3 regions of the Halomonas sp. MES3-P3E genome follow, and region 1 is predicted to be linked to each of the others. Evidence: riboswitches for the same ligand, from Rfam matches in the RefSeq annotation. Region 1 holds a riboswitch; each other region holds the start of a gene.
The links. A riboswitch is a leader RNA that binds a small molecule or an ion and turns the genes downstream of it on or off. The one in region 1 is predicted to bind thiamine pyrophosphate.
Positions count from the first base shown of each region.

Region 2: another riboswitch for thiamine pyrophosphate. It lies ahead of tenA (thiaminase II); the one in region 1 lies ahead of thiM (hydroxyethylthiazole kinase).
Region 3: another riboswitch for thiamine pyrophosphate. It lies ahead of CXF87_RS04545 (sodium:solute symporter); the one in region 1 lies ahead of thiM (hydroxyethylthiazole kinase).

Region 1 covers NZ_PJBT01000184.1:73,379-80,380, reverse strand. Annotated here, with positions in the region: gene CXF87_RS14500 (LysR family transcriptional regulator) at 1-889, opposite strand, end outside; gene thiE (thiamine phosphate synthase) at 886-1,509, opposite strand; gene thiM (hydroxyethylthiazole kinase) at 1,499-2,308, opposite strand; TPP riboswitch at 2,332-2,430, opposite strand; gene CXF87_RS14485 (hypothetical protein) at 2,485-2,829, opposite strand; gene gloA (lactoylglutathione lyase) at 3,074-3,610, shown strand; gene CXF87_RS14475 (DUF6164 family protein) at 3,620-3,988, shown strand; gene CXF87_RS14470 (cupin domain-containing protein) at 3,997-4,662, opposite strand; gene ampC (class C beta-lactamase) at 4,819-5,955, opposite strand; gene CXF87_RS14460 (metal ABC transporter solute-binding protein, Zn/Mn family) at 6,126-7,002, opposite strand, start outside.
Region 2 covers NZ_PJBT01000020.1:75,590-82,591, reverse strand. Annotated here, with positions in the region: gene CXF87_RS06215 (porin family protein) at 199-804, opposite strand; gene CXF87_RS06210 (FRG domain-containing protein) at 1,257-2,030, opposite strand; gene CXF87_RS06205 (hypothetical protein) at 2,123-2,446, opposite strand; TPP riboswitch at 2,873-3,032, shown strand; gene tenA (thiaminase II) at 3,120-3,803, shown strand; gene thiC (phosphomethylpyrimidine synthase ThiC) at 3,831-5,720, shown strand; gene CXF87_RS06190 (HlyD family secretion protein) at 6,139-7,002, shown strand, end outside.
Region 3 covers NZ_PJBT01000015.1:58,849-65,850, forward strand. Annotated here, with positions in the region: gene CXF87_RS04530 (NnrU family protein) at 109-687, opposite strand; gene CXF87_RS04535 (magnesium transporter CorA family protein) at 829-1,797, opposite strand; gene CXF87_RS04540 (sensor domain-containing diguanylate cyclase) at 1,826-3,250, opposite strand; gene CXF87_RS04545 (sodium:solute symporter) at 3,314-4,693, opposite strand; TPP riboswitch at 4,683-4,790, opposite strand; gene CXF87_RS04550 (peroxidase-related enzyme) at 4,834-5,436, opposite strand; gene CXF87_RS04555 (hypothetical protein) at 5,612-6,304, shown strand; gene CXF87_RS04560 (CoA-acylating methylmalonate-semialdehyde dehydrogenase) at 6,405-7,002, opposite strand, start outside.

The DNA.
Region 1 (7,002 bases):
CCTGTTCCCAAATAGGTGGATCTCCCCACGCCTCGGTAAGCAGATCGATAAAGCGCTCCACCTTGGCGGGCAGATACCGCCGGGCAGGGTAGAGCGCGTGAACGTCGAGCCGCACCGCGGGCTCGTCGGTTAAAATCGGCACTAACCGCCCGCTGACAATACTCTCCGTGACCAGAAAACTGGGCTGTTGTGCGATGCCTAAGCCCGCTTCAGCAGCCTGGGTCAGTACATCACCATTATTGCTCTCCAGTGGGCCATTAACCGTCAAAGACTGCGTAGCAATTTGCCAGTCAGCGCTCTGCTGGCCACTACGATATCGCAGGCAGCGGTGCTCATTAAGGTCGTTAACGCTAACGGGTTCGCCGTGGGTGGCAAGATACTCAGGGGAGGCACAAAACAGCAAACGGCAGCGGGTCAGGCGGCGTGCCACCAGGCTGGAGTCGGGCAGGCTGCCGATACGGATCGCCACGTCATAACCCTCTTCAAGTAGATCAACGCGACGGTCATTAAGGTCCAGGCGCACGTCAAGCGCCGGGTGGGTAAGCATAAACTGGGTGACGAGTGGCGTTAAGTAGCGGGTACCAAAACTCATGGGCCCATTTACGCGTAAACGGCCGCGCACATCGCTGGTACCTTGGCCAACTTCAGCAGCGGCTTCATCGAGCGCTTGCAGCACACCCTGGGCGCGCATTAAATAGCGCTCTCCTGCTTCCGTGAGATGCAGGCGACGCGTAGTGCGCTGTATCAGTCGCGCCCCGAGTGCCTTCTCCAGTGCCATGACCTGACGCGACACGCGGGTACGCGAAATATCGAGTGCTTCAGCTGCCCGGGTATAGCTACCCAGCTCGGCGACTCGCACGAAAGCAACGATATGCTCTATTTGGTTCATGACGCAGCAGCGACCTGAAAGGCGCGTGCCGCCTGGAAAGGATCGGGTTGGCCGCAAATGGCTGAAATCACCGCTAATCCGTTCGCTCCCGCCCGCTGCACACTAATGGCATGCTCAGCTTTCAACCCACCAATCGCCACGCTGGGCAGTGGGCACGCTTTGACCAGCGAAGCCAAGCCGCCAAAGCCGATAGGCTGGGCGTGGTCCTGTTTGCTCACTGTTGCAAACACGGGCCCAATGCCAACGTAATCAATTAACGCCATGGGCGCCGCTTGGAGCTGAGCGAGGGTATTGATCGACAGGCCAATAATCGCCTGTTCACCTAGCGCTCGGCGTGCTTCCTGAACAGCGGCATCGCTCTGACCGACATGCAGGCCATCTGCCTGACTCTCTAGCGCTACCTGTAAACGGTCGTTAATGATGAGCGGCACCCCGGTGCCTGCCAGCAGTGCTTTTAGCCGCTTGGCCTGAGTAACCATCTGTTCATCGCTGGCATGCTTATCGCGTAGCTGCACGATGGTCACACCACCTCTTACCGCTGCTTCAACCGTCTGCTCTAGGCCATAATCGTCGCAAAGCGCAGTGTCGGTCACCAAATAAAGCGATAGATCATACGGCATGGAGTGACTCCAACTGAGTATGAGCAGAGAGGTCGTCAGGGGTAAGTTGATAAAGCGCATCCAGCAGAGCGACTTGGAAACTGCCTGGGCCCTGAGCAGTACTGCCCGCCCGCTCGCCAGCGACGGCAAAGCAGCCTAGCGCCGCGGCGGTGGCTTCCAGCGGGGCTTCACGGTTGGCCGCAACAAAGGCGGTGACCAGTGCGCTAAGGCCGCAGCCTAACGTTGTGACACGGGGCATTAAGGGGTGGCCACCGTTAATACGATAGTGCTGTGTGCCATTCGTCACCCAGTCGCTTTCACCGGTCATCGCGACAACGCAGCCATGTTTTTGCGCTAGCGCTATCGCTGCGTCTATGGCTTGGTCGGCGGCAGCTGTCGAGTCCACGCCGCGGCCTTGGTTGGCTAACCCATTAAGCGCCAGAATTTCAGAGGCATTGCCACGAATCACGCTAGGCTTTAACGCGAGTAACCGCGTGCACAGCGATTGTCGATAGCGGGTCGCGCCAACGGCGACAGGATCTAATACCCAGGGAATCGAGTGCTGGCTGGCGGTGGCCGCTGCGGTCAACATCGCGTCCGCCCAGTGGGCAGAGATGGTACCAATGTTGATCGACAGCCCGGCAGAAATAGCGGTGAACTCTGCCACTTCCTCTGGAGCATGCAGCATTGCGGGTGACGCGCCCGTGGCTAGCAACAGGTTGGCCGTGCTGTTCATGGCGACATAATTGGTCATGCAATGGACTAACGGTGTCACTGCGCGCAGCGTTGCAAGGTAATCGCCAAGCGGAGGTAGGGTCATAGCATCCTCCCGGCGGGGAGGTGGTAAGCGGTACCATGACTCCCTACGCCGGTGTTATCCGGTTCAGGTTCAAAGGGTGCGTCTCAGCCCAACCGTAACGGAGGGCGCCCCTGTCGAGCGCTTACTATCCTTGCCTGGAGTAGCCCTGTAAACCCCTGGATACAGACGATGGCAATCTAACGAAACGAAATACGCGTGCCGTAGGTGAGCATCTCGTCAGGCGTTATGGCTTTCCCCTCTATCCCAATCATTTCGTCACCGCACTGGTCAGCGAAGGTCAGCACGCCGTGGGTCAAGCCAAGTTGGCCTAAGGTATCGCGGATTTCACCCGTGCCGAGAAAAGTACTGACGTGCCCTTTGTTATCACTGAGGTCAGACACGCCGTTAGCGTGATGAAAGCGCACTCTGTAAATCCCATCCATCGACTCCACTTCAACAATGGGCGAAAAGCCGTTGTGAAGCGCATTGGAAAGTTGCTTGAGGGTTAAGTGATCACCCAGCGTCATATCAATCGCAGTCATAAAAACCTCCTGAAGGACGCCCTCAATCAGGGGCATCGATCATGTGGCGGGAACTTCTTTTGTAAATCTTATGGATAATAAGTGTAGGGTTTTTGTTTAGGATTGCTAGTGCGCTTACCGGTGCCCCGATACGACACTGCCTACGTGCTTGTAAGGGCTAGCATTCTGGCAATAAAGCCCCCATGGTAAGCGGTATGTGAGGCTCAATAGAGTCAATGAACAGTATTAGCGACAGGAGAGCGTGATGAGTTTTCAAGGTGAGCAGCATCCTGGTGTCGTCGATACACCGCCTCAAACCCAAGGATTCCGTTTAAACCACACCATGCTGCGGGTCAAAGACCCCGAGCGGGCGCTGGCGTTCTACTCAAAAGTGTTTGGCATGCAGGTACTGCGGCGGCTGGATTTCGAGGAGATGCAGTTCTCGCTCTACTTTTTAGCCAACGTGGAGCCGAGCGACAGCGTGCCGGAAGAGACTGACGCGCGTACCGTATGGACGTTTAGCCAGAAGGGGCTGTTGGAATTGACCCACAACTGGGGGACTGAAAACCAGGAAGATTTCGCCTATCACGATGGCAATGCCGAGCCCCAGGGCTTTGGGCACATCTGCTTTAACGTGCCGGATTTGGCAGCGGCACAGGCATGGTTTGACGAGCACGACGTCACCTTCGTAAAACGCGCTGATCAGGGCAAAATGAAGGATGTTATCTTCGTTAAGGACCCGGATGGCTACTGGATCGAAGTAATTCAGGCAGACCTGATGGCGGGTAAAAGCGACGCATGAGGCACGCCAATGGCTGAACTACTGTTCCGGCTGCGCCACGTTACCGACGAAGAGGCCATGGAAGTGCGTGACCTGTTGGCCGACCATGGCTTTGATACCTATGAAACCCAGGCGGGCTTTTTCCGCCTGGGGGTCGATGCTATCTGGCTACGTAATCCACATCAGCATGATGCGGCTATCGCCGCGCTAGACGCCTATCAGGCGGAGCGCCTTGACCGCGTCCAGCGTGAGCATCAAGCAGCGGTTGAGCGGGGCGACGCGGAAACATTGTGGCATCGCTTGGCCGCTCACCCGCTGCAGGTGGTGCTGGTGCTGTTAGCCGTGGGGCTTATTGCGGCTCTTACGCTGCTGCCGTTTCTGGGCTTATCACGAAGCTAAGCACTAAGCTATGCGGGCGGCAGATGACCGCGTTTGAGGTACATCATCACGCCATTTTCACCGGCGGTGAGTGCAGGGGCTGCGCCGCTGGGGTAGCGACACCAGGTGCCCGCCGTGTAGCTATGCTCGCTATCGCTTAGGCTGCCTTCAAGAATCAAAAACTCCAGGCCGCCCAGCAGCGTGGGGTAAGTGATGGAGGTGCCCGCCGACCACCGTTCCAGGCTGGTGCGCTCCTGCTTGTAGGTGTGCAGCATCTTGTAGGCAATGCGCGGGCGACGATCCGGCTGCCAGGGAAGCCGATGCGCAGGTACCGCCAGCTGGAGCGTGTCGTTGGGGTCAAACTGGTGCAGTTTGACAAAAATCAGCGCGCCTTCCTCGCCAATCTGTGGCGTGTGGCCGGTACCGATGGGGTTTCGTAAGTAGCTGCCGGCTGGGTAGCGCCCATGCTCATCGGCGAACACGCCTTCCAACACCAGGATCTCTTCGCCGCCGCCGTGGGTATGCCGCTCAAATTGCGTATTAGGCGCGTAGCGAACAAGACTGGTGGCACGGGCAACTTCATCACCAATTCGGTCAAACATCATGCGCTCGACCCCCGCACTGGGGGAATCGACCCACTGATACTCTTCCGGGGTAACACAGGCAAAGTGGCTAAAATCGGCGTTTAGACGCATGGGAAAGGGCTCTTCGCAGTGAAGGTAAGTATCGGGGAGGAGTAATAGTCTCCTTATTGACAGCGAAAAATGCAACTTTAGGTTGTTTGATCTTAGCGATGATGCCATAAAAAATGCCGCCAACGGCGGCATTAGACTGTTTTAAGCGAGAGAGACTCAGTGGGCTTCTGCCAGTGCGGTAAGCAGTTGGTGCGCTGCTTCTATGCGGGCACCATTGGGGTAGTTACGGTTAGCCAGCATCACAATGCCGATCTGCTCGCTGGGCACAAAAGCCACATAGCCGCCAAAGCCGTTGGTTGAGCCGGTCTTGTTATAAAGCGCCTCTTGCCGAGGGGCTAAAGGGGGCGTTAAGCGGTTGGCAGGGTTGGGCTCTAATATCATCTCAAGTGAGTTACCTGCCAGCAGCTGCTCAAGCGTTACTGGGTAGGCGTAGCTTTCCCAGCCCAGCCCCTGGGTCATATTGCCGACCTCAAAGTACCCCGTGCGCGTGGCCGTCAGGGCTTGGCGTAGGGGGGCTTCCAGCGCTGAGTCATTCATGTGGGCTTCCACAAAAGTGAGCACATCTGCAGCAGTTGATTTCAAGCCGTAAGCCTGAGCATCCAATACGCCGGGGTTCACCCGAATCGGCTCATCTTCTTTCGAGTAACCGTAAGCGTAGTGCGCCTGCTGTGCTTCAGGCACTTGGTAAAAACTGTGGTCAAGCCCTAACGGTGAGAAGAGATGTTCCTCCATCAATGCTGCATAACGCTTTCCGAGACGTTGGGCGGTTAAATACCCCATCAGCCCTATGCTCGGGTTGGAGTAGAGCCGATGACTGCCAGGCGTGGATTCAGGCTGCCACTGGCGATAGTAGTCGACCATTGCCGCTTCGTTGTTAACCGCCTCGGGAAACTGCAGCGGCAGTTCACCCGCGGTGTAAGTGCCCAATTCCAGCAATGTGATCTCATCGAAGGCACTGCCTTCAAGGGCAGGCAGGTGCTCGCTGGCCGCGTCGGAAAGCGAAAGCGCACCGCTGGCCTGCGCGTAGCCTGTTAACGCCGCAGTGAAAATCTTACTGATGGAGCCCAGCTCGAACAGCGTCTCATCGGCGACCGGAATCCCCGCTTCTTGATTGGCGAGGCCATAATTAAAGTAGTGCTGCTGGCCGTTGATGCTCAGCGCGACCGCCATGCCCGGGATGCGGTGCTCATCCATCAGTGGGGCGATAGTCTCGTTCACCAGCGCTTCAACTGCGTCGCTATCGGCTGTTTCAAGCGCCCAGGCAGCGCTGCCGAGCAGGAGTGAGTTGGTCATGAGAAAGGAGGTTGTTACCGCTACTAACTTACGCATACCAAGATCCTGTGGTAGTGGGTGCGGCAAGTAAGTTAGGGGTATGGCCAGCCGCAAAGAGCGTGATAAAGATGATTGGTGATATGGCTGCTCATATCTATCACGACGTGAGCAGCGTTTATAACCCTATCGGCTTAGTGATTATGCTCACTGTGGTCATGGTCATCGTGGTCACGCTCATGATCGTCATGACCGGGCTTTATATATCCGGGCTCTGCTAACGCATCATGCAGCACACGGGCATTGTGGCGCATCATGCCCAGGTAAGTGCTGGCTTCGCCTTCTGCGGTCAATGCATCGGCGTAAAGCGTACCGGCGATCGGCAGGCCGGTCTCTTCGGCGAGCTGGTTGATGATCGACTGATTGGTCATGTTCTCATGAAACAGCGCCTGTACGTTCTCCTGCGCAATCACATCCACTAGCGCGGCCATGCTGGCGCCACTGGGGTCGGCTTCGGTCGAAAGCCCCACCGGAGAGAGAAAGTTCACCCCGTAAGCGCTGGAAAAGTAGCCAAAGGAGTCGTGGCCGGTAATCACGCTGGTGGAAGCCGGAATCTCATCAATTAGCGCACGAATCTCGGCGTCTACCTCGACCATTTCCTGTAAATACTGCTCCGCATTGGCGCGGTAAGCATCGGCGTTATCGGCATCCGCGGCGATTAAACCGTCACGAATATTGGCGACATACACCTCGGCTTGCTGCATATCCTGCCAAGCGTGCGGGTCTTCATTACCATGGTCGTGATCGGCGTGGTCGTCATGCCCATGCTCTTCATGATCCTGCTCTTCGTGAGCGTGCTGGTCATGCCCATGCTCCTCATGGCCGTGCTCGTCATGGTCTTCATGCTCAGCGAAAGAGAGTGGTTCAACGCCATCCGTCGCGGTGACCAGTGCACCTGAATAATCGCTGGCGCTAATCAAACGCTCCATCCAGCCCTCAAACAGCAGACCGTTGAACACCACCAAATCCGCGTTCGCTAGAGAGCGGGCGTCTCCGGGGCTGGGGGAGTAG
Region 2 (7,002 bases), on a different contig from region 1:
CATTTGAAGCTGGTGCGAGATGCATATCGACTTGATCCCGCTGTGAAAAGCACATCTCTCCTTTCACCCATGATCATCAGTACCTTACCAATGCTGGCGGCGTACCGCCTGGAAGTATGTGAGGGTTGCGCGAGATAAAACAGCAGCGCCGGGGCGAGCCCCGGCGCTGATATCACACATGGAAAAACAAACTGACGGTTAGAAGCGCAAGCCTGCTGATACGGTAAAGGTGTCAATCTGATAGTCGCTGTCGAAGTCGTAGCGCTCGTATTCAGTACGGACCAGGAAGGGATCGAAGTTGAACTGCGCGCCGACACCGTAGACCGGATCGGTGCCGTCCTGATCTTCAAGATCAACGCTAGCACCACCAAGGTTACCGTCGACGTCGGTTTCCCACTTGGCCACACCGGCCTTAGCGAAGGCGGTAAACCAGGAGGTGATGGGCAATTGACCGACCAGACTCACCCCGTAGGCGTTTGATTCCAAATCGGTATTGGCGTCACTGTTACCCTTCAGGCGCGTACGCCCCAGATCGGCATAGAAGACTTCGGTAGCGAAGTAAGGATTGAATTCGTAGCCGACGAAACCTTTGAAGACGTTGTCTTCGTCATCATCCAGATCAAAGTCTTCAGCGCCATCAGAGATGAAATTGTCGACATCATCGTCGTCATTCTCCAGCGAACTGAAACCGGTACCGATACCCAAATAGAGTCCATCCGCATTGGGTGCGGCGAATGCCGAAGGTGCCGCAGCCAGCAGAGCGGTAGAGGCAAACGAGGCGGTAAGTAGGGTTCTGAGTTTCACGTGTATTCTCCTTGTGACGACTTGCTATGAACGATTCTATGAATCGTCATGGTTCATGGTATTGAAAGGCTATCCTGCCGTGATTCACGCAATGTGACAGTCGTTTGATTCACACGTATCAACCATAGGAAAAACACTTTTCGATAACAAGGAAGATCCGGTTACGGTAGGTAAGTTTTTGTTACAAAAGCGCCACTACCGGGAAGGCAGAGGAGTTGGCCCTCATTCTTCTACTTCATTCCCGCTCTCAGGTGCCGAAAAAATTGGAGACTCCAATACAGGTCTTTCAGCTTTTCTTGCGAAGTACTGATTACAGGTGTGGCAAACAGCCCCCAAAGGAAGAAGATGCAACGAGTCATTTCAGTATGCATAACGCCAATGTTCAGTGGTCGAGTGCGGCAACGCAGCAAACCGGTCCAGTAGAGGCCCGTTAGGGCCGGAACGTACTGCAACTATTGGTCATGCTTTGGCATTGATGGTGGTGGTGGCGGTGGTATTATCTGCTGTTGACTTGTGAAATGCATCTCTTTCAAATGCTGACATAAGCCATCAAAGTCTGGAAAAAGAGTCATATCGTTAATACCCATGGAATCTAACTCTTTCATGACGATGGTTCTTTCTGAAGCTGGCATGTCATAACGCCACAAAAATTGGACTCCAACTTGTTGGCCTTTTTGTACTATAAAACTCTCAAGGTCGGAAACGTTGGTCGCGGTAGTTACCGCCATTTGCCTAACCATTCTCTGATTACCAGTTGCATATACTGCAAAATCGCTAACAAAATCTTCGTTAGCTAGAAAGCTGGTTTCAGAGCTAAATTGTTGACTCCATCTTTTAACATCAAAAATAAATATTGACACCTTGTCGCTAGGCTTTGCTTTCAAAGGAGCGCCTTTGAAAGCAAAGAATGCTGCCACATAACCAGACAACGTCCAATCTAACAATGGCGTAGGAAAACCATGATGCTGTAACTTGCCCAGAAAGGTTAAATATTCCACATTATCTTGAAAGTTAACGGGCGCATCAAAAGCAGCAAATTGATAATTGACATCTTTCATTATTTTATCAAAATAATGAGAAAGTGATATCCCCTTTAGCTCTGAATTTCGGTGAAATGATGTTTTCAATTTCCACGAGACTTCACTTTGCCCACGATAATAATATCGTTGCCCTATACGAGTAGCTTCAGCAATCCACTTTTTATAATTCTCCCAGTTTTTTTCCATTCTATATCTCTAATCTAAAGGTTCGACCGATTCATAAAGCATAACGAGAAGCGCATCGTCGGACTTTAGTACGTCCGCATGGCGCGACTTAATTATGCAAACCTTTTATATAAAAGCCATAGCCCCCAGAACCCTCTGGATATAACATAAAAAAGAATACCGAAGGCAACTACACTCAAGTCAAAAGGAGCCACTTCTAAGTTCCCCCAAACCTCTATCATCTTTCTATTAAGCTCCTGACTCCTCTCTATTCCTTCTTGATCAAAACCAGGAGGAATAGAACTAGTCTGTTCTATTTGTGTCTTTAATAAAAACTGCATTACCGGGGCTAGAACCGAGGTTCCGTATGCAAGATAAAGAGAAAAAGCTAAAGCAAGAACATCAGCTATTGTCCTAAAGATTTTTTTTTCGACCATCCAGCCAATTCTAACAAGTTAGGAAAATATTCTGCCGTAAAAACGTTAACAAGCAAAAAACTAAAGCCAGGAAAAAAAGTAAACTTTTGACGCCAATTCATTTTGGAAGGTGAAAAGGTGTACGATTATCAAGGTGTGCAAACATGCTTCTATGAAATTCTTGCTCGGACTATTCATTACGTTCTCTCGTCCAAATTCATCTCTTCCTGCATAACAGGGATTCTAAGCCCCACTGCATGATATCGATGAACGAAAGGGCATATTGATTGAGACTAAACAGCTACCAAAATTAACTCTACCCCATTGATTCTACAGGTAGCAAAGAAAATTTCGGCAGTCCATCCAAAACAAATGTCCTTAGGTGGTTCTCCAACCCCACAACAAGCCCTTGCATCCACCCCACCCACCTCCTACACTCCACCAACGAACAGCTTGACGGGGTGCCGGTGATATCCGGCTGAGATGGCGCAGGGTGAGCTTTTGGCTACCGAGCGCTGGTCCCGCTGAACCTGATCCGGCTAATGTGCTGCGGCTTTCATAAGTTCGCTGCACGGGTACCGGCGTAGGGATCAAGCGATGGCCATGGCTAGCTCTCACGATTGCACGCCACCTCTCTGCGCCATTTTCTCGATCTTTCCCGCCTGCCCTCCGGATCATTACTACCGGAGGCAACATGGGCTACCGCTTTACTGATCTCACCACCGCCTGCCAGGACGATTGGCGCGCCTATATTGAGCACGATTTTGTGCGCCAACTAGGCACCGCCACGCTGCCTGAAGCGTCGTTTCGCCACTATTTAAAGCAGGACTACCTGTTTTTGATCCACTTCGCCCGCGCCTACGCGCTGGCTGCCTATAAAAGCCCCACCCTCGCCGATCTTCGCCAAGCCCACGAAGGCTTAAAAGCCATTGTCGATGTGGAGCTGGGTCTGCACGTGGGCTTTTGCCAGGAGTGGGGGATTTCCGAGCAAGAACTGGAGGAGCTTCCCGAAGCCCGCGCAACGCTTGCCTACACCCGATACGTATTGGATACCGGCAACCGAGGCGACTTGCTTGATTTGCATGTGGCGCTGGCTCCCTGTCTGGTCGGCTACGGCGAAATCGCCAACTGGCTCAACGCCCAGCCTACCACCCTGCGCGGCACACAAAACCCTTATGACGCCTGGATTGCCATGTACGAAGGCGAGGAGTTTCAGGCCGCCATGCAGGCGGAGCTTGAATGGCTGAATGCCCGCCTTGCCGACGTTACTCCCGCCCGCTTTGCCGAACTGAGCAAGATCTTCCGCGATGCCACTCGCCTGGAAATCGACTTCTGGCAGATGGGCCTAGAGCTAATAGATGAAGACCTCAGACATTAATGACTAACAACTAAAAGGAACCTACCAATGAGCAAAACAAGCCATTTTCTAGCCGAAACCGCCGAGGTCGATGCCGCCGCCATTCAGCCGCTGCCCGGCTCACGGAAGGTGTACATCGAAGGCTCCCAGCCGGATATCCGTGTGCCGTTTCGGGAGATCACCCTGTCACCGACCAAAACCACCGGCATCGATGAAGAGAACCCGCCGCTGCTGGTATACGACACCTCCGGCCCTTACACCGACCCCGATGCCCAAATTGATCTACGCCGTGGCTTACCGGAGCTACGTCGTGCCTGGATCGAAGCGCGGGACGACACCGAATTTCTATCAGGCCTTACGTCTGAGTACGGCAACCGCCGCGCCAACGACCCCACTCTTGCCCAGCTGCGCTTTGATTTAACCCGCACCCCGCGCAGGGCTAAAGTGGGCCAAAACGTGACCCAACTGCACTACGCCCGCCAGGGCATTATCACCCCGGAAATGGAGTTTATTGCCCTGCGCGAAAACCAGCGTCGCCAAACGCTGGGTACCGCTGAAGTTGAGCGGATTCTGGGCCACCAGCATAAAGGCCAGAGCTTTGGCGCCAGCTTGCCGGAGGAGATCACCCCAGAGTTCGTGCGCGAAGAAGTGGCCCGCGGGCGGGCGATTATCCCCAACAACATCAACCACCCTGAAAGCGAGCCGATGATCATTGGCCGCAACTTTCTGGTCAAGATCAACGGCAACTTGGGTAACTCGGCGGTAACGTCTTCCATTGAGGAGGAAGTGGATAAGATGACCTGGGGTATCCGCTGGGGCGCGGATACCATTATGGATCTCTCCACCGGGCAGAACATCCACGAAACCCGCGAGTGGATTCTGCGCAACTCGCCGGTGCCGATTGGTACGGTGCCTATCTATCAGGCGCTGGAGAAGGTCAATGGCGTGGCCGAAGACCTCACCTGGGAAGTCTTCCGCGATACGCTGATCGAGCAGGCCGAACAGGGTGTGGACTACTTCACCATTCATGCAGGGGTGCTGCTACGCTATGTGCCGCTCACCGCCAAGCGGGTCACCGGCATTGTCAGCCGCGGCGGCTCGATCATGGCCAAGTGGTGTTTGTACCATCACCAGGAGAGCTTCCTGTATACCCATTTCGAGGAGATCTGCGAGATCTGCAAGCAGTACGATGTGGCGTTTTCACTAGGCGATGGCCTGCGCCCCGGCTCGGTGGCCGATGCCAACGACGAAGCACAAATGGCGGAGCTCAAGACCCTCGGTGAGCTGACCCATATTGCCTGGAAACATGATGTGCAGGTGATGATCGAAGGCCCCGGCCACGTGCCCATGCACCTGGTGAAAGAGAACATGGACAAGCAGCTGGAGTACTGCGACGAAGCGCCCTTCTATACGCTTGGCCCACTAGTGACGGATATCGCCCCCGGCTACGACCACATTACTTCTGGCATAGGGGCGGCGATGATCGGCTGGTTTGGCTGCGCCATGCTCTGCTACGTCACCCCGAAAGAGCATTTGGGTCTGCCAAACAAAGATGATGTCAAAACGGGCATCATTACCTACAAGATTGCCGCCCACGCGGCGGATCTTGCCAAGGGTCACCCGGCAGCGCAGCGGCGTGATAATGCCCTCTCCAAGGCGCGCTTCGAGTTCCGCTGGGAAGACCAGTTCAACCTGGGGCTAGACCCGGATACCGCCCGTGAATACCACGATGAAACCCTGCCGAAGGATTCCGCCAAGGTGGCGCACTTCTGCTCCATGTGCGGGCCGAAGTTCTGCTCCATGAAGATCAGCCAGGAAGTGCGTGACTATGCCAATGAGCACGGCCTGAACGGTGATCAGGAAGCGGTGATGAAAGGCATGGAGGAGCAGGCGGAGAAGTTCCGCAACAAAGGGAGTGAGCTGTATCAGGAAGTTTAAATCTACCAACGCACGATAATTTACTGCTTGCTGCGGCTTTTCCCTGGGGAGCGCTAAAAAATGGCCGCAACCTCCCATCGCTTGTGTGCTCCTTTGTTTTCTAGCGCTGCCCCAAAAGTATGGCTTAACAGTAGTTTTGCGCAACGTAGCTCATTTAACATTTGAGAGTGACGAAAAAAACCTTGGTATAGCTACCCAGCTCATAGCAAATACTATCAATTAAATACCGACTAGTCGGTATTTAATTGACCTAAATCAAAATCACAATTAATAATAATAGGATAATAGAATCCGTTTATTACGTTCTGTGATGCGCCACCGCTGGCACAGAGCGACGAGCTTAAGCCCTTTGGCCCTGGCCCATCCTCTGAGCTGCTCATCAATCGTCTGGCCATCCGCCAACCGAGGATGCAACATTATGAAGTTCAGCAGTAAAAGACAGTGGTTCAAGGGCCTGGCAGCCATAGTTGTTATAGGCATCGCGGCCTGGTTGACCTGGTGGGAACTGCAGCCGGAGGGCCTAGGCGAGGGCATCACCCAAGGCAATGGGCGCATCGAAGCCACCGAGATCGACATCGCCACCCGGGTCGCTGGCCGCCTCGAGGAAGTACTGGTCGAGGAAGGTGAGTTCGTCGATCCAGGCCAAGTGGTCGCCCGTATGGATACCGCCACCCTGGAGGCTGAGCTGGCTCAGGCCAGCGCACAGTCCCGCCGGGCCGAAAACGCCCTGGAGACAGCTCGAGCCATGGTAGCCATGCGCCAGAGCGAGCTGGAAACCGCCAGAGCCATCGTCAACCAGCGCCAGGCAGAACTAAACGCCTCTCGCAAGCGCTACGAGCGTTCAGCCAGCCTAGTGGAGCGCAACGCCATCTCTCGCCAGCAGTTCGACGATAGCTTGGCCGACTACCAGAGCCAGCAGGCCGCCCTGGCCTCAGCCAATGCCCAAGTACTCTCCGCTCAGGCCGCCATCCGCGCTTCCGAATCCCAGGTCATTGAGGCCGAGTCAGAGATAGAAGCCACCCTTGCCGCGATCCAGCGCATTGAGGCCGACCTGGACGACAGCGAGCTCAAAGCCGACCGCTTGGCCCGTGTACAGCTCCGGGTGGCCGAACCGGGCGAGGTGCTCAGTGCCGGTGGCAAGGTACTCAACCTGATCGACCTCACCAAGGTCTACATGACCTTTTTTATGCCCACTCGAGATGCTGGTCGGGTGGGCATTGGTGACGAGGTACGCCTGGTGCTGGATGCTGCCCCTGACTTCGTGATCCCGGCACGGGTGAGT
Region 3 (7,002 bases), on a different contig from region 1:
AAAAGCCATATAAGCGGCAATGGCGGCAACGCGTGGTTGCGAGGCCGCCAGAAGAACAAAGCACACTTATTAATATTAGCCAATACAGATATTAATTAAACATAAGCATTAGCTAAAGACAGGGACACCAATCAACGCGGTGTGCAAGTAAAAAGCAAAGACGACATACGCCACCAGCCCGATGAGTACGGTAGAAATAGTAGCCATTTTCGTGGTGCTAACTGGCGCAGCTGACGTCAAACGATCACGCTTTTTGGCAGCTTTAAACGCCAGGATTGCCCAGATAAGAAAGGCTGCAAAAAAGATAATATCGCCTAAGCGGCCGTTGGCTAGCAGGTGGGCAAACGCCCATATTTTTACTGACAGCATCATCGGGTGGCCAAGCTTGGCCTTAATAGCATTATGGGGAACATACGCCGCCACTAGCATAATAAAGGCAGGCAGCATGAGCAGCGCGACCGCATGGCGCATGCCCATGGGTGGTTGCCACACATAAATAGGGTCAAGGCGCATCTGGCCAAACCCATAAATGGCAACCGCCAAGCCGATCACGGACACTGCCGAGTAGGCTATTTTCCACGTGGTTTCGCCGAATTTGGCAATTTGCTGCTGACGCCAATTTTCAGCGAAAATACGCACAGAGTGGCTGCCTAAAAAAATCAGCAGCCCGATGATCATTATGGTCATGAAAAATGCTCCCAGTGAAAATGCTAGTCGACGGCTTGATGCCTTATAGTCTTGGTCGCTGCAGAGGATGCCACACTCACCCCTCAACCACCTATGCATGCGTCAACTTTTCGTTTCCTGGCGAGTCGTTCACTGACAAGCTTAAAACCAGTGTTTGCGTTTAAATAACCAAATCAATATGCCGCCGATGCCCAGCATCGCTCCTAAGACAAAAAAGTAGCCATACTCATAGCGCAGCTCGGGCATATTTTCGAAGTTCATGCCGTAAATCCCAGCAATAAATGTCAGGGGTACAAAAATTGCGGTAATAACGGTGAGAACACGCATGGTGATATTTAGCTGATGAGAAGAAATAGAGATATAGCCATCGACTAAGTCACCACAAATGTCATAGTACATCTGGGTCAAGGTATAAAGACGTTCAAAGCGGTCCGCCACATCGTTAATAGCGTGCAGGGTTTCGCTCTCTTCGCGGGGCAGATGCTCGTAGTCATAAGCCGTCAGTTCTTGAGTAATACCTTTGTGGTAACTAAAAATGCGGCGCATTTTGACCAACCGAGAACGATAAGTAATGATCTTGCGCATCAAAACATCGTTGCCGTTTTCTAACAGTTCATCCTCTAGATCGCTTAATTCAGTTTCAAACTCAAGTAGGCTATCGATATAAAACCCAGCGGAGATATACATAACGCGCAGCGCGACCTGCTCCGGCGAATGCGCCAAAAGTGCTCTGCCGTGCTCGTTAAACAGCCGCTCAATGCTTAACGCTTCACCAGGATGGAGCGTAACCAAAAACCGTTCGCCCACAAAAAAACAGACCTGTTGAGGTAAATAGTTCAGCTCGGCATCGAAGGAGGAGATGCCGCGATAAATAATCAGCGTATGGTTATCAAACTCTTCTATTTTAGGTGGATGGCGCTCTTTATGGGCATCTTGAATCGCCATCGGGTGAAACTCGAATGCCTCTAAAATCGACCGTTCGCTCTGCTGGGTTTCTCCCTGCATATCAATCCAGATATGGCTTCCCGGCGTAGCCCGCCACACATCCATTAGGCTTTCACCGCCCTCATGGGTCTCGCCTTCAGGCGTGGTCAGAATAGTTCGAATCATGATCGTCCTTGAATATTTCCGGTCTTTCTTAAGAAGCACTACCCAAAGGCTGCACTATGCGAACTTGGGCTTTTCCCAAGCGCTTGGCATCATACATGGCAACATCGGCTCGCTTTAATAGCTCGTTGGCCGTTTCAGCACTAGTTGGCATGTACATGACAACACCTATGCTTGCACTGATATTCAGCGCCGCATTGCCAGCAGCAAACGGCTCTTCAATCACCTGTATTAATTTTTTGGCCAACGGCTCAATCGCCATGGACTCACTGCTTTCTAATAGCAAGACAAACTCATCTCCGGCCCACCGCGCTATATAGTCGGTTTCACGGACGGTCTTCACCAATCGTTTAGCCATCACACGCAGCAGCTCATCCCCCATGGCATGGCCATGAGTGTCGTTAATCGCTTTAAAACCGTCCAGATCCATGAATAAAACTGCTAAGGGCTTTTGAGTACGCCGAGTACGGGCCATTGCATCAGGCAGGCGTTCATCTAGGGCGCGCCTGTTAGGCAGTTTAGTTAATACGTCTTCACGGGCCTGTTGATCGCGCAAACGCTCTAGCTGCTGTCGTTCGGCAATATCATGGATAAAAAGACTGCGTCGCTCGCGGCCATCAATGATTAATGTCTTGATGCGAACCTCGACGGGCAGTTCCCTGCCATCATGGCACCGCGCTGTATAGGTGATAGGGGCTTGATCACTCTCAGTTGGCAAGCCATTAGGAAAGAGTAATTGTGTGACTGGCCTTGCCAGCACCGCTTTGCGTGGCCAACCAAACATTAGCTCAGCCGCTCGGTTCCAATCGAGAATGACGCCCTGTGAATCAATACTGATATAGGCGTCATAGGCGGATTCAATGACTAGGTTGAGCTCGTTGGTGCGCCGTTCAATTTGGCACTCCATGCTGTAATGAAGCTCGCTCAACGCTCGCTGAGATTCCTGTGCTTTTTTTCTCTCTCGGATCAGCCGTTCACGCAGGCGAATTTCATCAGTCACAATCGCCGCTAAATCTTTCAAAGCCGCCAGTTCCTGCTCACTAAGAGTACGAGGTTTAATATCAATCGCGCAGAGGGATCCCAACGCAAGTCCATTGGAGGTGCACAGCGGAATACCCGCATAAAAGCGAATCCCATTCGGGGCGGTCACATGGGGGTTTTGCGCAAAGCGAGGGTCCTTGCGTGCATCTTCAACAATTAACGGCTCTGAGGCCGTCACTGTATAAGCGCAAAAAGCCACATCTCGACCTGTCTCGCGGGTTTCCACGCCCACGCGCGACTTAATCCACTGACGCTCAGCATCAATCAACGTGATCGTTGAGATAGGCACATTCAGTAACTGGGCAACCAACCTGGTGACGCGGTCAAACGCCGGTTCATCCGGGGTATCTAATAGTTCAAGCTCATAAAGAGCGGCTAACCGCGCCTCTTCATTAGATGCTGTGGGGTAGCTCATTGTCATGTCACCCATTCAGGGAGGTGTAGGTCTACCAGCATATCGCGACCAGCACTTTCCTGCTTACTGCTTATTGTTTTGACTCATACTCGCGAGCAACACACTAACCAGCGTAGAGGCGACTATCGCACCGACAAACGGCCCCAGCGTAGGAATACTGCCCGGGAAACTGGCAGCTATCACTCCCGCGATGAGACTGCCCTGACTGAACCACCCTGGAATAATGGCGCCCAGCAATCCTGCAACACCTCCCGCAACAGCCGAAAAAGGGGTCATGCGTTGCCACAGACCTAGCAGCACAGGCACCACAATGGCGGCACACAGTAAGTCAGCAATCAGGAACAGCCGCAGTACTGACAACCCCTGCAAAGCAATCACTACCACCGGTATCATCAATCCAATCGTGACCCAACGGGCAGCGGCAATGGAAACACCCCGCCGTTCGCTGCGCGACACCACCAGGGAAGCGATACCATTTTGTAACGTATCAACACTGGAGGCTACCAAAGTGACTGCCAGCACTAAAGCGGGGAGTGTCAGCCAAGCTGGGGCCCCCGTTAACAGAGCGAAAAACGGCATCGGCGGCTCGCCAAGGGGGACCCCACTCATTGTCGCCAGCATGCCCAAACCACCAATTAGCATCACGACTACGACGGTCATACCGCCGCCTAGCCAAGCGCCACGGCCCAGGCTTTGATCGTCCCTTGCCGCCCAAACACGCTGCCAATACCCCTGGTGGAAAAGGTTCGCTGCGGTGACGGCGATGACCAGCGTTAACGCAACGCTCAGCGCGCTGGTAACGGGGATGGAAGGCAGCGTTGCCTCGCTAGGCATTGTGGGTAGGCGCCATAACGTAACGCTACCCACCGCCAACAGAAGCGCTAGCAACAGCCATGCCTGCCACCGGTCCGTGGCAAGGCTGGCGCGCAAACCGCCAACCGCCGTATACACCAGAGTGGTGAGGGCAACGCCAATAATCACCAGCGCGGGCGGCACATCTGACAATAGCGCTGTGATGGCCCCTATGGCGGTGAGCTCCGCTGCCAGGAAGCAGGCCATATAGCCAACCGACACTAACGTTACCCAGCGCCGCACGCCTGGGCCATAGCACGCTTCTGCAAACTCGGCGATGCTGCGCCCTTCCGGCAACGCACGGCGAATTTTTGGCCCGTAGAGCCCTAACACAATAAACGGCAGTGCCGACCCGAGCGCATAACCTGCTAATGCGAGGGGGCCAACAAAGGCACCAATTTCGGGCGGGGCAAAGAGTATCCACGCCCCCATGCCGGAGGCAAGAAAGGAGAGACCAAGGGTTGAAGCTGTTTGTGAGTTGCGAGCCGTCACATAATCATCAACGGGGCCATCCACCCAGCGAGCCCGTAGACCTAAATAAGCAAAGCAGCACAGCGCCGCGCCAAGCACGGCTGACGTCAGATATAGCATGTCGCACTTCCTCCGCCGGTACGAACCGGATCAGGTTCCAGGGTCTGCGCAGCGCGCATTCTCAGCCCTTGCAAGCAGGGCTCCCCTGGCGACAGTGAATGAAGACGGTATCGTCAACCAAAAACGCGTCTTAGTAAAGTTTAAGGTGTGTTGGCAGCCTCTGCGCGGGGCACTCGCCCCATCAAATAGAACTCCGCATTGGGCGGCGTACCCGCCAGGGTGACCAATCGATTCGACAGACCAAAAAACGCCGCGATGGCGCCTATATCCCAGCAGTCCTCTTGGCTAAAGCCTTCTTGCCGCAGGCGCGTGCGCCACTCATCGGTCATTTCACCGACATCAATGGCACAATGCATGGCAAAGTCGAGCATGACGCAGTGGCGCTCACTAATCGGTGCCACGCGATGGTTGATGGCGACCTGATCCGCAAGCAGCGGGTCTTTGCTGTATATGCGCACCAGTGCCCCATGCGCCACCACGCAATACAAGCAGCGATTGCGCGCACTGGTAGCGACCACAATCATCTCTTTCTCGGCTTTAGTGAGCGTGTCAGATTCACGCTCCATTAGCGCATCATGGTAGGCAAAGAAAGCACGAAACTCAGCAGGACGATGGGCCAACATTAAAAATACATTAGGCACAAACCCTGCCTTTTCCTGGACGGCCAAAATAGTATGGCGAATATCGTCGGGCAGATCATCTAACGTTTCTGGTACATTAAAACGGCTTAATGGAGCAGACATAATCACCTCTTTATTGTTAAGTTTAACCATCTCATAAAAACGACTTAGCCTTTACGTAACAAAACGCTAACTTAAGTGACTTTTAATTAGCGGCCCTGCTCGCCATACTGATGTAACGACCTGCAATAAAACGCGCATAACGCTTAATAATCAGTTCGTTCAAAGGGACACTGACATGAGCCATAACGAAGCAAAAGAACACATCTCCGGTCGTCTAAACGAACTGTTTTCTGACCCCTACCAAGCGTTTGAAAATGATACGGATGAGCGCCAGCTACATATTCGGATCATGCTGCATATGTTACTGGCCCGCCCCATGACGCGGGGCCAAATGACCTTGAGAGTCATTCATGGCTGGGAAAATGGTGGGTTTGAGCCCGACGATCTTCAGCATGTCGACTACACCCTCAGTAACGTTTCTGACTTCAAACGAGCAGTGCAGGATTTTGAACACGCCTCCAAGCACAACACACCTTTACCTGCTGACCAAACCGCCATTCTAGCTGCCCCGCTAGCCGATGCGATTGCAGAGGCCAGAGCAGAAGGTCAAGACCTCGCCAACGGCATTAGTCATACACCAGCGCGCTGGCCAGCGTTTGAGGGCGGCTTGGCACTCTATACGCTGTTTAAAATGTACCACCGCCTGATTTATGGCGAAGATGACACCTACCGCTGCTCGCAATGCATGACGCCGCTTGGTTTGCGCGAAATACATGAGTTTCACCTTGAAGAAGGTGAGTTCGCGCTGCTGGTGCCGCCAGCCCAGGACTTCATGAACGAACATTCCCTGCTGGTGTTGCATGAAAGCCAACTTGGCCCCATTGAACAACTGTTGGAAGAAAGCTTGCCGTTGTTTGATAACTTTTAAATCACGATATGCCGATTCATCGGCTCGGCTTTGGCCGCACCCGCTATCAATTGACCCCGCTTAATGCGGGGCCAGCATCAGGCATTGAATAGTGCTTCATTTAGCCAAGCGAAATCGTACTATTAATGCCACTGGAAACATTCTCTGGTTCAAACCAACGCGCTGTGACGGTTTTGGTTTGCGTCCAGAAGGCAATCGCCTGTTTGCCGTTAGGCCCTAAATCCCCCAGCTTTGATGCCCGCGAGCCAGTGAAGCTGAAGTAGGCAACCGGTACGGGGATGGGCACATTGATACCAATCTGACCCACGTCGATATCGGTTTCAAAACGGCGAGCAATCCAACCAGAGTTAGTAAAGATAGAGGTGCCATTGCCGTTGGGGTTGGCGTTGATAAATTCGATCGCTTCATCGAGGGTTTCAACACTGACCACACACAGCACAGGCCCAAAAATCTCTTCGCGGTAAATGGTCATATCCGCGGTCACATCCGAAAACAGAGTGGGGCCCACGAAGTTACCGTTGGGATAGCCGCCCACTTGAACATTGCGACCATCGACCATCAGTTTGGCGCCCTCTTTTTCGCCTGCATCGATTAAACGCAGCACACGATCACGAGCAGCCGGCGATACCAGTGGCCCTAAATCGGCATCCAACTGGGTGCCCGGCCCCACTTTCATTGCCCGCGCCGCCTCAACAATG